DNA from 3 places in the Mesorhizobium sp. M0410 genome. Region 3 is predicted to be linked to each of the others. Evidence: riboswitches for the same ligand, from Rfam matches in the RefSeq annotation. Region 3 holds a riboswitch; each other region holds the start of a gene.
What was found. A riboswitch is a leader RNA that binds a small molecule or an ion and turns the genes downstream of it on or off. The one in region 3 is predicted to bind cobalamin.
Positions count from the first base shown of each region.

Region 1: it holds a riboswitch for cobalamin, as region 3 does, so the genes downstream of both, NKI63_RS11175 (CbtB domain-containing protein) here and metE (5-methyltetrahydropteroyltriglutamate--homocysteine S-methyltransferase) in region 3, are expected to answer to the same signal.
Region 2: it holds a riboswitch for cobalamin, as region 3 does, so the genes downstream of both, NKI63_RS11355 (DUF1636 family protein) here and metE (5-methyltetrahydropteroyltriglutamate--homocysteine S-methyltransferase) in region 3, are expected to answer to the same signal.

Region 1 covers NZ_JAMYRN010000006.1:266,463-271,309, reverse strand. Annotated here, with positions in the region: gene NKI63_RS11185 (heparan-alpha-glucosaminide N-acetyltransferase) at 1-851, opposite strand, end outside; gene NKI63_RS11180 (MFS transporter) at 1,098-2,297, shown strand; cobalamin riboswitch at 2,485-2,683, shown strand; gene NKI63_RS11175 (CbtB domain-containing protein) at 2,720-2,899, shown strand; gene NKI63_RS11170 (CbtA family protein) at 2,915-3,697, shown strand; gene cobU (bifunctional adenosylcobinamide kinase/adenosylcobinamide-phosphate guanylyltransferase) at 3,690-4,211, shown strand; gene cobO (cob(I)yrinic acid a,c-diamide adenosyltransferase) at 4,213-4,845, shown strand.
Region 2 covers NZ_JAMYRN010000006.1:302,072-306,918, reverse strand. Annotated here, with positions in the region: gene cobN (cobaltochelatase subunit CobN) at 1-788, opposite strand, end outside; gene cobW (cobalamin biosynthesis protein CobW) at 807-1,847, opposite strand; gene NKI63_RS11355 (DUF1636 family protein) at 1,844-2,278, opposite strand; cobalamin riboswitch at 2,317-2,520, opposite strand; gene NKI63_RS11350 (winged helix-turn-helix domain-containing protein) at 2,550-3,749, opposite strand; gene NKI63_RS11345 (NADH-quinone oxidoreductase subunit A) at 4,085-4,450, shown strand; gene NKI63_RS11340 (NuoB/complex I 20 kDa subunit family protein) at 4,441-4,847, shown strand, end outside.
Region 3 covers NZ_JAMYRN010000018.1:34,618-39,464, reverse strand. Annotated here, with positions in the region: gene NKI63_RS23390 (MFS transporter) at 80-1,708, shown strand; cobalamin riboswitch at 2,205-2,405, shown strand; gene metE (5-methyltetrahydropteroyltriglutamate--homocysteine S-methyltransferase) at 2,501-4,846, shown strand.

The sequences.
Region 1 (4,847 bases), on a different contig from region 3:
CAATAGCTGGAGCAGAACCCGGTGTCGCGTGCCTGCTCGCAGGATATCTGGCAGGATTTCAGAAAACTCACCTCCCTGGTTTCGGCCTGCGCCGGCATGAATTGCGAAAACAGCCAGACCGAGCCGATCAGCACCGGCTGATGGATCAAATAGAAGGCAAGGCTGTGCCGGCCGATGAAGACCAGCGGGTTTGCCCAGCGGCCGGGCGCCAAGGCCGACAGCCGCGTCAGTGCGCCGGAGGTGGCGGCGAGCTTGGTAACCGCGATGCCGGCAAGTACGGCGCCGAACCAGGGCAGCAGCGGAACGTAGTCATTGGAGCGCGGGTTGGTCGCCGACAGGCCGACCCACCACAAAGCCGGATGATCGAAAAGCTCGGATCGCAAGTAGAAAGGCGCGGCGATAACGAGGGCCGCCACGGCAAGCGTCAGCAGCGCCGGCAGCCGCAGGAACGCCAGGCCGAGCAAGCTGGCGAGCGCGATCTCGTGCAATATGCCGAAGAAGATGAAGCCGTCGGGCGTGGCGATGCGGGTGACCAGCGATATTGCGAGCGCTGCCCCGGCAACCATGGCGAAGCGCTTCCAGAAGCCGGTCCAGCGGATTTTTTTGCCATGGGCGAGATAGAGGCTGATGCCGACCAGGAACAGGAAGCTCGAGGCGATGCAGCGCGCGTAGATTTTCCACCAGCCGAAGGCGGTGAGGCCGGGATCGGTGTAGCCGAAGAATTCGAGGTCCCAGGTGAAATGATAGCTCGCCATGGCAAGCAATGCGATGCCGCGTGCAATGTCGATAGCGGCGATGCGCTTCGACTTCGGTTGATCCTGAACGGCTGCGCTCGGCGTGTCGATGCTCATTGGTCTCGCTGTCTTGGTTCAGCCCCGGCAAGACGACTATCACGGTTGCCACCGTCAAAAGAAGCAGGGCCTTGCGTCGCGTTGGTGACGGTCGGCGTCAGGGCTGCTTTAGGCCAGAGCCGGAAAGCCTTTGGCCGGCTTCGCTTTTTGCCGTGAAGGCGTCGGTTTCCTGTTACCCGGCCAGGAATCGCCGCGGCAGATTTGTGCTCCAACCCTGCTTCGGGCGATTCGGCTTCGGGGAACACAATGGCTACCCATGTGCGCCATCCGATCTGGCTTGCGGCCTTGCGGCCGGCGGATGCCCGCACCTTCGCCTCGCTCTATGCGGTCGAATCCTTCGCGCGCGCCACCGTGTCCAGCGTCATCCCGATCCAGGCCTATGAGATACTGCACAACGAGCAGATTGTTTCGATCCTCTACACGATCGTGGCGATGCTCGGCCTGTCGGCGACGCTGTTCATGCCGATGCTGATCGCCCGCTTTGCCCGGCGCTGGGTCTATACCGCCGGCGCCTGCCTGCTGGCCGCCGGCTCGCTGTTCTTCGTCACCCATACGCTGGCCGGCCAGGTGGTGGGCATGCTCTGCCGCGTCGTCGGCGCCGGCGCGCTGGCGATCACGCTCAACCTCTACATCATGGACCATATCCGCAAGACCGATTTCATGCAGGCCGAGTCGCTGCGCATGGCGTGGTCGATGCTTGCCTGGACCGCCGGGCCGACCCTCGGCATTTACCTCTACACGCGTTTCGGCATCTATGCCGCGCATGGCGCGGTGGCCGTCTTCGCCATGGCTTTGCTGGCGCTGTTCTGGACCTACCGGCTTGGCGATAACCCGTCGATCCGCCCCGGCAAGACGCGGCCGGTCAATCCGCTGGCCAATATCGGCCGCTTCGTCGCGCAGCCAAGGCTGAGGCTGGCCTGGCTGATCGCCTTCGGCCGCTCCTGCTTCTGGACGACGTTCTTCGTCTATGGGCCGCTGTTCATGGTGATCACCGGCGAGGGCAAGCTCGCCGGCGGCCTCTTGGTTTCGGCCGGCAATGCGCTTTTGTTCATGGCCATCTTCTGGGGCAGGGCAGGAAAGCGTTTCGGCGGCCGGCGCACCATGACGTTCGCCTATTTCGCGATGTCGGCAACGCTGCTGGCGGCCGGCGCCGTCGGCGAGGCCGCACCGCTCATCACCGGCGCCTTGCTGCTTTGCGGTGCCTTCTTCACCATCGCGCTGGATGCGCTGGGCTCGACCGCCTTCATGCGCTCGGTGCGCTCGTATGAGCGGGCACAGATGGCGGCGGTCTACCGCACCTATCTCGACTTTTCCGAACTGACGCCGCCGCTGGTCTATTCCGTGGTGCTGGCGTTCTTCCGCCTGGGCGCGGTTTTCGCGACCCTCGGCCTGCTGGCGGCGATCTGCGGCTTCGTCACCTGGCGCTATCTGCCCAAATCGCTTTGATGTTCGAGCGCCGCATGGCGCTCGCGCACCCAATTGTGGAAGCGGTGCAGTGCCGCATCGAACGCAGGCCGTTCTGTTCGACCGCGCAGATCGCGACGTCGCGGCGCCAGTTCTCCGGTTTGGCGAGGCGGCGCATTCGCCACACGATCCGGCGGAATTTGGTTTGCCGGGCGCGGCGATTCTGCCTATAGTCGCTGATGTCGTCGGTTCCGTTTTGGAACCAAGAGGGAATGCGGTGCGGGCGAAATTGTTTGCCCAATGCCGTGGCTGCCCCCGCAACTGTGTGCGGTAGTCCTCTCCATATGCCACTGAAGGTTCGCCTTCGGGAAGGTGGGGAAGGGCGCTGATCCGCGAGCCAGGAGACCTGCCGGCGACAGGAAACTGACTTCTATGCCCTCGGGTGGAGGGCGAAAGGACAAGACATGAATACCGCTTCCGTCTCGCTCGGCACTTCCGTCTCCTCGCAGTCGCGTTTCATGCAGCTGGCGCTTGCTGCATTCCTCGGCATTTTCGTCATGGGCTTTGTCGGCTTCTCGCATATCGATGCGGTCCACAATGCCGCGCACGACTATCGCCACTCGATGGGCTTTCCCTGCCACTGACAAGGGGCTGACATCATGACACTGTTTCGCAACGTCGTGTTCATCGCGGCGATCGCAGGGCTTGTGGCCGGCGTCGTTCTCGCCTGCATGCAGGCCTACGCCACGGTGCCGCTCATCCTGAAAGCGGAAGTCTACGAACAGGCCGGCGGCGGCCATGACCATGCCGCGGCACCTGCGGCACCGGCCGAAAACGCCGCCGGCACGATGGCTATGAGCAGCGCCGCGCCGGCACCGGCTGAAGCAATGGCTCCGGCGGAAGACGAAGGCTGGGCGCCGGCCGACGGCTTCGAGCGCTTTGGCTTCAGCGTCGTTGCCAATATCGTCACCGGCATTGGCTTCGCACTGGTCCTGGTCGCGGTTTCGGAATTCGCCGGCGGCATCGGCAATTGGCGCCAGGGCCTGTTCTGGGGGCTGGCCGGCTTTGCCGTGTTCACGCTGGCGCCCGGCCTCGGCCTGGCGCCGGAACTGCCGGCGATGCCCGTGGCCGACCTTGTCCAACGCCAGATCTGGTGGTGGGCAACAGTGGTGGCGACAGCGGCCGGTCTCGGCCTTATCGCCTTCCGCAGATCGCTGCCGCTGGCGATCCTTGCCGTGGCGTTGATCGTTGCGCCGCATATTGTCGGCGCGCCGCAGCCCGACAGTTTCGAGACGGCGATCCCGGAAGGCCTGCATCATCAGTTCGTGGTGGCGGTGACGCTGACCAATCTGGTGTTCTGGCTGGTGCTCGGTATGGTCGTCGGGCTGGTGCGCGGACGCTTCACCGGCGCGGCAACCAGCCTGCGCGACAGCTTTGCCTGACCGCGCTGCCGGGGCGCTGACCCTGGTCATCGGCGGTGCGCGCTCCGGCAAGAGCGCGCATGCCGAGAGGCTGGTGAGCGCCTGTCCGGCGCCGTGGAGCTATATCGCCACAGCGCAAGCCTATGACGAGGAGATGCGTCAGCGCATCGCGCGGCACCGCTCGCGACGAGGCGATGGCTGGACGACCATCGAGGCGCCGCTCGACCTTGCCGGCGCGATCGAGGCACTGCCCGACGGCCAGCCGGTGCTGATCGACTGCCTCACGCTGTGGCTGACCAACCACATGCTGGCCGGCCATGATGTCGAGGCCGAATGCCGAAGGCTGGCCGATGTGCTGTCGCGGCCGCGCGGCCCGTGGTTCGTGGTGTCCAACGAGGTCGGCCAGGGCATCGTGCCGGACAATGCGCTGGCAAGACGGTTTCGCGATGCCGCCGGCCGGCTGAACCAGGACGTCGCGGCGGTCGCCAGCACCGTGCTTTTGATGGTGGCGGGGCTGCCGCTCAAGGTGAAATGACATGGCTGATACTATCAATCCCAAGACCATTGAACAGGGGGACGAGGAACGCCACCGCGCCAAGATGGCCAAGCGCAAGGCGGTGCAGGACGCCGAGGTTGCAGCCAAGACGGTCGAGAAGGGGCTGTTGATCGTCAACACCGGGCCGGGCAAGGGCAAGACCACGGCCGCCTTCGGTCTGGCGCTCAGGATGCTCGGCTACGGCAAGCGCGTCGGCGTCGTCCAGTTCATCAAGGGCAGATGGCACACCGGCGAGAAGGACGTGTTTTCCAGTTTTGGCGATCGCGTCGTCTGGTACGCGATGGGCGAGGGCTTTACCTGGGAGACGCAGGACCTGAAACGCGACATCGCGGCGGCCGAGGCCGCCTGGGCGAAGGCGCTCGAGCTGATGGCCGAGCCGTCGATCAGCCTGGTGGTGCTCGACGAGTTGAACATCGCGCTGCGTTACGACTATCTCGACCTCGAAAAGGTGGTCGCGGCGCTGAAGTCACGCCGCGAAGGCTTGCATATCGTCGTCACCGGCCGCAACGCCAAGCCGGCACTGGTCGAGGCGGCCGACCTGGTCACCGAGATGGCCGTGACCAAGCACCACTTCTCCGCCGGCGTGAAGGCGCAGCAGGGGATTGAGTTCTGAGG
Region 2 (4,847 bases), on a different contig from region 3:
CGGTGGCGCAGGGCTTCGAAAAGCGCGTCGATGGGCGCGACATCGGCCGCGAGCAGCATCGAACGGTAGAAGAGAATTGGCACGACGTCCCCCTCCCCCTCAAGGGGAGGGTGGCCCGCAGGGCCGGGTGGGGTCGTCACGGCAGTGCGGGACGTTTTGTGTAGGCGCGCTTCGGAGAGGACCCCACCCCCGGCCTGCGGCCGGACCCTCCCCTCGAGGGGGAGGGGGACGACCCCCAGCCCCGGCTCGTAAAATCCCGCCTTTGGCACGCTAACAGGTTCGGCTACCGCCGCACCCGATCCAGCGAGACTTGCCAGCCTCTGCACCAGCGCCGTCATATTTGCCGGCCCGCCCTCGCGAAAATAGCCCAGCAGGGCGTCCAACTCCTCGCGCGGCAGCGTCGAGCCTTCGATCAGTCGCAAATCCTCGTCGTGGCTCTCGCCCGGTAGGAGCGCCAGCTTGATACCGCGATTTCGCGCGATAACGGCGAGCTGGTCGCAGCCATAGCGCCACCACTCGTAGCCGCCGAGAATGCGGACCAGAATGACCTTGGCGTGGCGGGCGACGCTCTCGGTCCAGAGGTCGACGGACATCGGATGGCGCAGGTCGCGCAAGGCGGCGAGCCGCATCGAGGGCAGGCGGTCCGCATCCGCCTTCCACGCCGCCGCCAGCCCGGCCAGGTCGCTGTCGGTGAAGGACAGGGCCACGACATCCGCAGGCGTTTGCCTGAGATCGACAGGCTCGGCGAGATCGTCGAGCGAGGCGGATGTGGTGGTGAGGATGTGCATCGCGGCTCGTACCTGGGGTCAGCCGGCGAGGATACGCTCTATCGCCGGGCGGTTCAGCCCTTTCAGGCCGATGACGACAAGGCGCGAGCGGCGATCGTCTTCAGCCGTCCAGGCGCGGTCGTAATAATGGTTGACGCGCGGGCCGACGGCCTGCAGCAGGAGCCGCATCGGCTTGCCGCCAACCTCGACGAAGCCCTTGACGCGCAACACGTTTTCCTCCGCCGCCGCCGTGGCGACGCGTTGTGCGAGCTCGTCCGGGTTGGACACGGACGCGATGTCGATGACGAACGAGTCAAAATCGTCATGTTCGTGGTCGAGCTCGTCGTCGTGATGGGTCTTGCGGTTCTCGATGTCGTCCTCGACGGCGAGGCCGAGGCCGAGCAGCACCGACGGATCGACCTTGCCTTGCGAAGTCGGCACGATCTTCACCGCCCGCGCAACATGCTTGCCGATGACGGCATTGGCACGGGCCGAGCCGGCTGCGTCCATCAGGTCGCTCTTCGACAGGATGATCAGGTCGGCGCAAGCGAGCTGGTCCTCGAATACTTCCTCGACCGGATCGTCGTGTTCGAGCGTCTCGTCCTGCGTGCGCTGCGCCTGCAGGGCGTCCATGTCGTTGGCGACGCGGCCATCAGCCAGCGCCGGTCCGTCGACGACGGCGATAACGCCATCGACGGTCACCCGGCTCTTGACCGACGGCCACTGGAAGGCCTGGACCAGCGGCTTGGGCAGGGCCAGCCCGGACGTCTCGATCAGGATATGGTCGACCCTCGGCATCAGCGACAGGATCTGGTCGAGCGCCGGGACGAAATCGTCGGCGACGGTGCAGCAGATGCAGCCATTGGCCAGCTCGACAATGTTTTCCTCGGGGCAGGTGTCGATGCCGCAGCCCTTCAGGATCTCGCCGTCGATGCCGATGTCGCCGAACTCGTTGACGATGATGGCCAGCCGCTTGCCTTTGGCGTTTTCGAGCAAATGGCGGATCAATGTCGTCTTGCCGGCGCCGAGAAAGCCGGTAACGACGGTGCAGGGGACGCGCGAAAGGGAGGCAGCGGTCATATCAAGTCCTTCAAAAGGTCGAGGGGAGGGATGCGGGCAACCAGACCGCGCTTCAGACAATCGGGACGGCCGCGCCACGGAATGAGCCCATCCGTCGAGGTGGCGAACAGCTTTGCGCCGGTCACGAGATCGGCGCCGCTGGTCGCGGTCAGGTCGCCGAAGACGTAACTCCAGCAGCCGCCGCGCAGCATGGCGGCGCTGAGCCGGCGCTTGCAATTGCCGAGGCATTCGACGGTGCGGATTTTGATGTTTTCGCCGGAAGCGGCGCGGCGCGTGTCCTCGGCGAGCAGTTCGCCGGCGCGGGGATGAGCGTCCGAACCGGTCTCGTCACGGCAGGAAGAGCAGACGATGACGGTAACGCCGGCCAGGGAATCGTCAGGGCCGGACAATAAATCCGCTGTCTCAGCCGAAAAACTGCTGTCGCGTTCCAAATCAGGCTCCTTGCCCGGAAAACCCGCCAGGCGATCGGATTCTTATGTCCTAGACGGCAGGTCTCCTGGCTCGCGGGTCATCGCCTTGGTGCCGCCTTCCCGGGAATATCCCAGTGGTTTTCGGCCTTGGCTCGTCGCTTACAGTTGCGGGGACAGCCGCGGATTTGAAATCGAGATTTCGCACCGCATTCCCTCTTGGCCCCTGCCGTTGCGGGCAGGGGACCGTCTGGAACGGATTTAGGCTTGTGGAGGCAGTCGTGTCAACGCACGTCTATGACGCGGCGATATCTGCGAGCGGCCGGCCAAGGTCGCCGGCAGCCGTCACCTCGATGCGCTCAAGCCCGAGCCAGCCCTGCATCTGCTTCAATTCCTCGAAGAGTTCGGCAGCGGTTTGTGGCGGGGCGCCGGGCTCCGCATAGGCGGCATGGACGCGCAATACGCCGGCCGGACGGTCGGCCCTGAGGTCGACGCGCCCGACGATGCTGTCGCCGAGCAGGAACGGCAGCACATAATAGCCATACCGGCGCTTTTCGGCCGGCGTGTAGATCTCGATGCGGTAGTGGAAGTCGAACAATCGCTCGGTGCGCGACCGCTCGAAGACCACGGGATCGAACGGCGCAAGCAAGGCGCGCGCCTCGATCCTGCGCGGCAAACGGACGTTCTTGTGGAGATAGGCTGTTTTGCTCCAGCCGTCGACGCTCACCGGCAACAGCTCGCCAGCCTCGACCAGCTCCTCGATGCGGCCCTTAATATCGGCGGGCGAGAGGCGGAAATAGTCGCGCAGGTCGCCTGCCGTGGCGACGCCATGGGCGCGGGCGGAGATGCGCAGCAATTCGCGGTGGGCGTCCTCGGGGCAGGGAACCGGTAGAGCGAGTATCGCGGGCGGCAGTACGCGCTCCGGCAGATCGTAGAACCGTTCGAAGCCGCGGCGATGCGCGGTGGTGATGCGGCCGGCCCAGAACAGCCATTCGAAGGCGTGCTTGGCATGGCTCCAGCCCCACCAGCCGCCCGAACCCTTCTGGCCTTCGAAAGCCGACGCCGCGATCGGGCCTCGTTCGGCGACCTCGCGATAGATGTCTTCGATATAGGCGGCGTGCTCGCGGCCCCATTTGGCCAGTCCGCTGTACATTTCCTCGCCGCGCTCGGCCCGCTGCATGCGCCAGCGCATCAGCGGATAGGTCTCGACCGGCAGGAAGGAGGCTTCGTGCGCCCAATATTCAAAGACCATGCGCTTGCGCGTTATGGCGGCGTCGTCGAGCAGCGCCAGCTTGTAGGGGCCAAGCCGCGAATAGAGCGGCATGTAGTGGGCGCGCACCACGGCGCTGACGGAATCGATCTGCAGCAGGCCGGTACGGGCAAGCACGCGGGCCAGATGCCGGCGGTCGGGCGTACCGGCGGGGCGGGGGTCATTGAATCCCTGTGCCGCCAGCGCGATGCGGCGGGCCATGCGAAGTGAGATTTTTTCCTTCATCAAGGCGGTATCCTGATGATGCCGGACAGAGCAGAGAATCTGTGATTCCGCGCCATGCTAGCAGGGTTTTGGCGTCATCCATGTCAGGAGAGAAAAGTGGAGTGAAAAGTGAAAGAAATCAAACAGGAGCGGATCTGACCAGTTTTCCCGGATATGCCGCCCAGTACCGCGATTTGAACAAGGTTTGACTTGCTTCGCCGAAAGCGCTGCGCTAACCCTCGCCGCGTTGCAGCATAGAGCCCCCTTAAAACGGTTCAGTGGTTAAACTGTCACGCTTCCGCAAGTGGGTCCGGTGCTGTAATCAGAGTGGATTGGCCGCCAACGGAAACTGCAGCATGAACGCACTTTTAGGTTCGTACCTGCCCATCGTCCTGTTCATCGGCGTGGCGCTGGTGGTCGGGCTGGCGCTGCTTGCCGCACCCTTCCTGGTGGCCTACCGCAACCCCGATCCGGAAAAGCTTTCGGCCTATGAATGCGGCTTCAACTCGTTCGACGATGCGCGCATGAAGTTCGACATCCGCTTCTACCTGGTGTCGATCCTGTTCATCATCTTCGATCTGGAAGTGGCCTTCCTGTTTCCTTGGGCGGTGTCGTTCAGCCAGATCGGCATGCTCGGCTTCTGGTCGATGATGGTGTTTTTGGCGGTGCTGACCATCGGCTTTGCCTATGAATGGAAAAAAGGAGCGCTGGAATGGGATTGAACGACAGTTCCGGCACGCTCGTCGCGCCGAAGCCCAAGGGCCTCATCGACCCCAACACCGGCAGGCCGGTGGGGGAGGATGATCCGTTCTTCCTGGAGATCAACAACGAGCTCGCCGACAAGGGCTTTCTCGTCACCTCGACCGAGGCGCTGATCACCTGGGCGCGCAGCGGCTCGCTGATGTTCATGACCTTCGGTCTCGCCTGCTGCGCGGTCGAGATGATCCATACCTCGATGCCGCGCTATGACTCCGAGAGGTTCGGTGTCGCGCCGCGCGCGTCTCCGCGTCAGTCCGACATCATGATCGTTGCCGGCACGCTGACCAACAAGATGGCGCCGGCGCTGCGCAAGGTCTACGATCAGATGCCGGAGCCGCGCTACGTCATCTCGATGGGCTC
Region 3 (4,847 bases):
GCTTGGCTTGTACGGCGAGGCCATGGTTGAGTGAGGCGAACCAAATCCAGCCCCGCGCTCGATCCCGAAGCTTCCCACAATGGCGAAGAGAACATCTTCACTCGTTCCTTTTCAGCACAAGACCTTCCGTTCGCTATGGTCGGCTGCACTCGTTTCGAACCTTGGCACCCTGGTGGAAGGTGTGGCGGCGGCTTGGCTGATGACCAGCATCGCCACCTCCCATGGAATGGTGGCGCTCGTCCAGTCATCGACCACCCTCCCCTACATGATCTTCTCCCTCGCGGCGGGAGCGCTCGCGGACAACTTTGACCGTCGCCGGATCATGTTGACTGCGCAACTGCTGATGGTCTGCGTATCCGCCTTCCTGGCGTTCCTGACCTATGCGGGGGAAATGACACCCTGGATCCTTCTGGGTCTCACCTTCCTGATCGGCTGTGGTTGGGCATTGCACGATCCCTCTTGGCAAGCCTCGATGGGGGATATCCTGCCTCGCGAACACCTGCCTAGCGCGGTTGCGCTCAACGGCATGAGCTACAATCTCATGCGCAGCATCGGGCCGGCGATTGGCGGCATAATCGTGGCCACAGCCGGTGCGGCCTTCGCGTTCCTCTTTAACGTCTTTTGCTACTTCGCTCTGATCGCTGCGCTGTTGCGGTGGAAAGCCGTACGGGCACGACAAGCGCTGCCGCGGGAGGCTTTCGGCAGTGCGATGGCGGCGGGCTTCCGTTACGTGCTCTTGTCGCCGAACCTTCTCAAGGTGATGTGCCGGAGTTTCATTTTCGGCCTCACCGCCGTTGTCATTTTGGCTCTCCTGCCGTTGGTTGCTCGCGAACAGGTCAAAGGGACCGCGGTCACCTACGGCGTGATGCTTGGCTTCTTCGGCTTGGGAGCGATTTGCGGCGCGCTCCTCATCGGGCGGGTCCGAGAAGTTCTCTCCAACGAATGGGTCATTCGCGGTGCGTTCTTTATATTGGCGATCAGCTGCTTCTTTCTGGCATGGAGCGAGCACGTTTGGCTGAGCTGTCTGCTCCTCATGCCAGCCGGTGCGGCCTGGATTCAATCATTCTCGCTGTTTAACGTCACAGTGCAGCTTTCGGCGCCGCGGTGGGTGGTTGGACGCGCCCTGTCTCTCTATCAGACGGCCACATACGGCGGCATGGCGGCGGGAAGCTGGCTTTGGGGCGAACTGGCGGATGTCCAAGGTGTTTCGGGAGCCTTCCTCGTCGCCAGCGTGGTTCTTGTGATTGGTGGACTGATGGGGATCGTTCTGCGTCAGCCGGATTTCGAAACGCTCAATCTGGATCCGACCAACAAGTTCAGCGAACCGACGCTGCAACTTGACCTGCGGCCACGAAGCGGTCCGATCATGGTGATGGTCGATTATCGTATCGATCAGAGAGATGTCCCAGAATTTCTCAGTGTGATGACATCGTGGCGAAAAGCCCGGCTGCGAGATGGCGCCAGACAATGGGCGTTGCTGCGTGACCTGGAAAAGCCAGAACTATGGACCGAGTGCTATCATGTGCCAACCTGGGTCGAGTATGTTCGCCACAACAACAGGCAGACCCAGGATGACGGCGAAATCGTTGCGCGCCTGGAAGCGCTGCACCGTGGCGATTGCCCGCCCAAGACGCATCACAAGATCGAACGCCAAACCGTGCGCGTGCACGACGATTTGCCGCTCAGGCCTCATTTGGACAGGACTTGAGCTGGCCCGGTGGTTTGAGCCGGGTTACCTTGAGCCGGTGGCTGCGAACGAGCAGAACGTTGGCCTCGACCCTTCGCAACACGCCGCTATACCGGGCCTCCGGTGCTCCCCTCGAAATCGTTGTGTCGTGCCACCGAGGGCATCACGGCCAACACCTTCCACATGGGCAACAGCCTCGCCATGGAGTCGAATGTGGTCGCGAGCAGATCACCAAAGAAGCGGTCGGAACCTCGGAGCCGAAGTTCGATGCCGAGGTGGCGTTCGCATGATGCGGGAAGCAGCACCACGGCGCTTGCCGGTATGTTTGCCGCCGGCAGCCGACGAACTCCTATCCTCCTGGCGAAGAGCGATGTGCGTCATTGCTTTGATTTACCGGCCGCTCAAGGCTCCCACAGTTTTCGCTTTCGAGGCGACCTATGGGAACATGCCAACGGAAATTTAACATAACGACATAAACATTTCTTTATGCGGCGTTGACAAAGAAGCGAACTGTTGTAATTGTCTCCCGAGTCGTGGTTCTCCGTACGGCGCTGCCGCAGCGGAGCTAAGAGGGAAGCCGGTGCGATGCCGGCGCTGCCCCCGCAACTGTTAGCGGCGAGCCAACCCCACTCATGTCACTGAGGCGAATAGCCTTGGGAAGACGGGTAGAGGCTATGACCCCGCGAGCCAGGAGACCTGCCACGGCGAATTACGTCCACGGGCGGGGTGTCTCGGTGGCCGCTGCAGCCTGGCGTTCGTGCCGGCCCGCTAGCGCCTTCCTTGTCACCGACGCCCCAACCATCGGGGTATGGCATGACTGTCTCTCAGCAAATTCCTGTAGCAACGCTCGGCGTGCCGCGCTTCGGTCGTCGGCGAGAACTGAAATTCGCGCTTGAAAGTTACTGGTCCGGAAAATCTTCCGCCGCCGACCTTCTCACGACGGCGAAGGCGCTCCGTGCCGCTAGCTGGGAGGAGCAGCACGATCGCGGCGTGTCGAAAATCCCGTCGAACGACTTCTCGCTCTACGACCATGTGCTCGACACCGCAGCCATGGTCGGCGCCGTTCCATCCCGTTACGGCTGGAATAGCGGCGAGGTCCCACTTGACATCTACTTCGCAATGGCGCGCGGCAACCAGGGTCAGACGGAGGATTGTGGACACGCTGGTCACCAGCACGCGGCTCATGGGCCTGATGTAACCGCGATGGAAATGACCAAGTGGTTTGACACCAATTATCACTACATTGTGCCGGAACTCGACGATGATCAGACGTTCGCCCTCTCGTCGACGAAACCGGTCGACTTCTTCCTCGAGGCTAAAGCTCTCGGCATTCACACACGCCCAGTCATCCTTGGACCGATCACCTTCCTCAAGCTGGCGAAATCGCCTGCCGAAGGATTCGATCCCATCGCGCTCCTGCCGCGGCTGCTGCCCGTCTACGAGCAACTCGTGCAGAGGCTGAAGCTGTCGGGAGCCGACTGGGTGCAGATCGATGAGCCAGCGCTTGTCCTCGATCTGAACCCGAACGAACGAGCTGCGTTCGAATTCGCCTATAGCCAGCTGTCGAAAGCCGCGCCCGAGTTGAAAATCATGCTGGCTACGTATTTCGGGCCGCTGGGAGACAATCTCGAAACCGCGGTTTCTCTGCCCCTGGCCGGGCTGCATATTGATCTCGTGCGCGCTCCCGAGCAACTGGAAACCGTGGGTCGGCTCGCACCGAAGGATCTGGTGCTCTCGCTTGGCTTGATCGATGGCCGCAACGTCTGGCGTGCGAACCTGCCCGCCATTCTCGACCGCATCAAACCGATCGTCGCCGGCTGGCCCTTGGACCGCGTCGAGATCGCGCCTTCTTGCTCGATGCTGCACGTGCCGATCGACCTGCGCATGGAGACCGAACTCGACGCGGACATCAGGTCGTGGCTCGCCTTCGCGGCCCAGAAGACCGACGAGTTGGTGTTGCTGGCCCGGGCCCTGACTCAAGGCAGGGATGCGGTGGCAGGCGCGTTGAAAGCGTCTGCCGAGGCTGCCGCCACTCGCGTGACATCCACGAAGATCCATGACCCGCTTGTTGAGGGACGGATCGCCAGCATTGACGACAGCATGAAGCGACGAGAGAGCGCTTTTGCCGAGCGCTCCAGAGTCCAGGCCGGCACGCTCGGGCTGCCGCCGTTCCCGACGACGACCATCGGGTCCTTCCCGCAGACGCCGCAGGTACGCAGGGCGCGGGCCGCTCATGCGAAGGGCCAGCTGAGCTATGTCGACTATGAGACCTTCCTGAAGAAGGAGATCGAGGCTGCAATTCGCTGGCAGGAAGAGATCGGGCTGGACGTGCTGGTGCACGGTGAGTTCGAACGAAACGACATGGTACAGCATTTCGGCGAGCAGCTGTCCGGCTTCGCCTTCACCCAGCATGCCTGGGTGCAGAGCTATGGGTCGCGTTACGTGCGCCCCCCCATCATCTTCGGCGACGTATCGAGGCCCAATCCGATGACGCTGCCCTGGTGGCAATTCGCCCAGTCGCTTACGGAATACCCTGTGAAGGGAATGCTCACAGGCCCAGTGACCATTCTCAACTGGTCTTTTGTTCGCGACGACGTACCCCGCTCCGAGGCATGCCGCCAGATCGCGCTTGCCATCCGCGACGAAGTGACGGATCTCGAATGGTCCGGCGCAAGGATGATCCAGATCGATGAGGCCGCGTTTCGCGAAGGATTGCCACTGCGCCAGTCTGACTGGAAAAACTATCTCGACTGGGCTGTCGAATGCTTCCGGATCGCTTCAACGGCTGTAAAGGACGCGACTCAAATCCATACCCACATGTGCTATTCGGAGTTCAACGAGATCATCGACGCGATCGCCGAAATGGATGCGGATGTAATTTCGATTGAGACGTCGCGCTCGAAAATGGAACTGCTGGACGCCTTCACGAGCTCCAAATATCCGAACGAAATCGGGCCCGGAGTCTACGACATTCACTCACCACGTGTCCCGGAAGTCGGGGAGATTTCGGATCTCGTCATGCTTGCCCGCGAGCGACTGTCGGATTCCCAACTGTGGGTAAACCCGGACTGTGGCCTCAAAACACGCAAATGGGAGGAGGTCCGCCCTGCCCTCATGAACATGGTCGATGCAGCACGTGCGCTCCGGGAGAAAGTGTAGG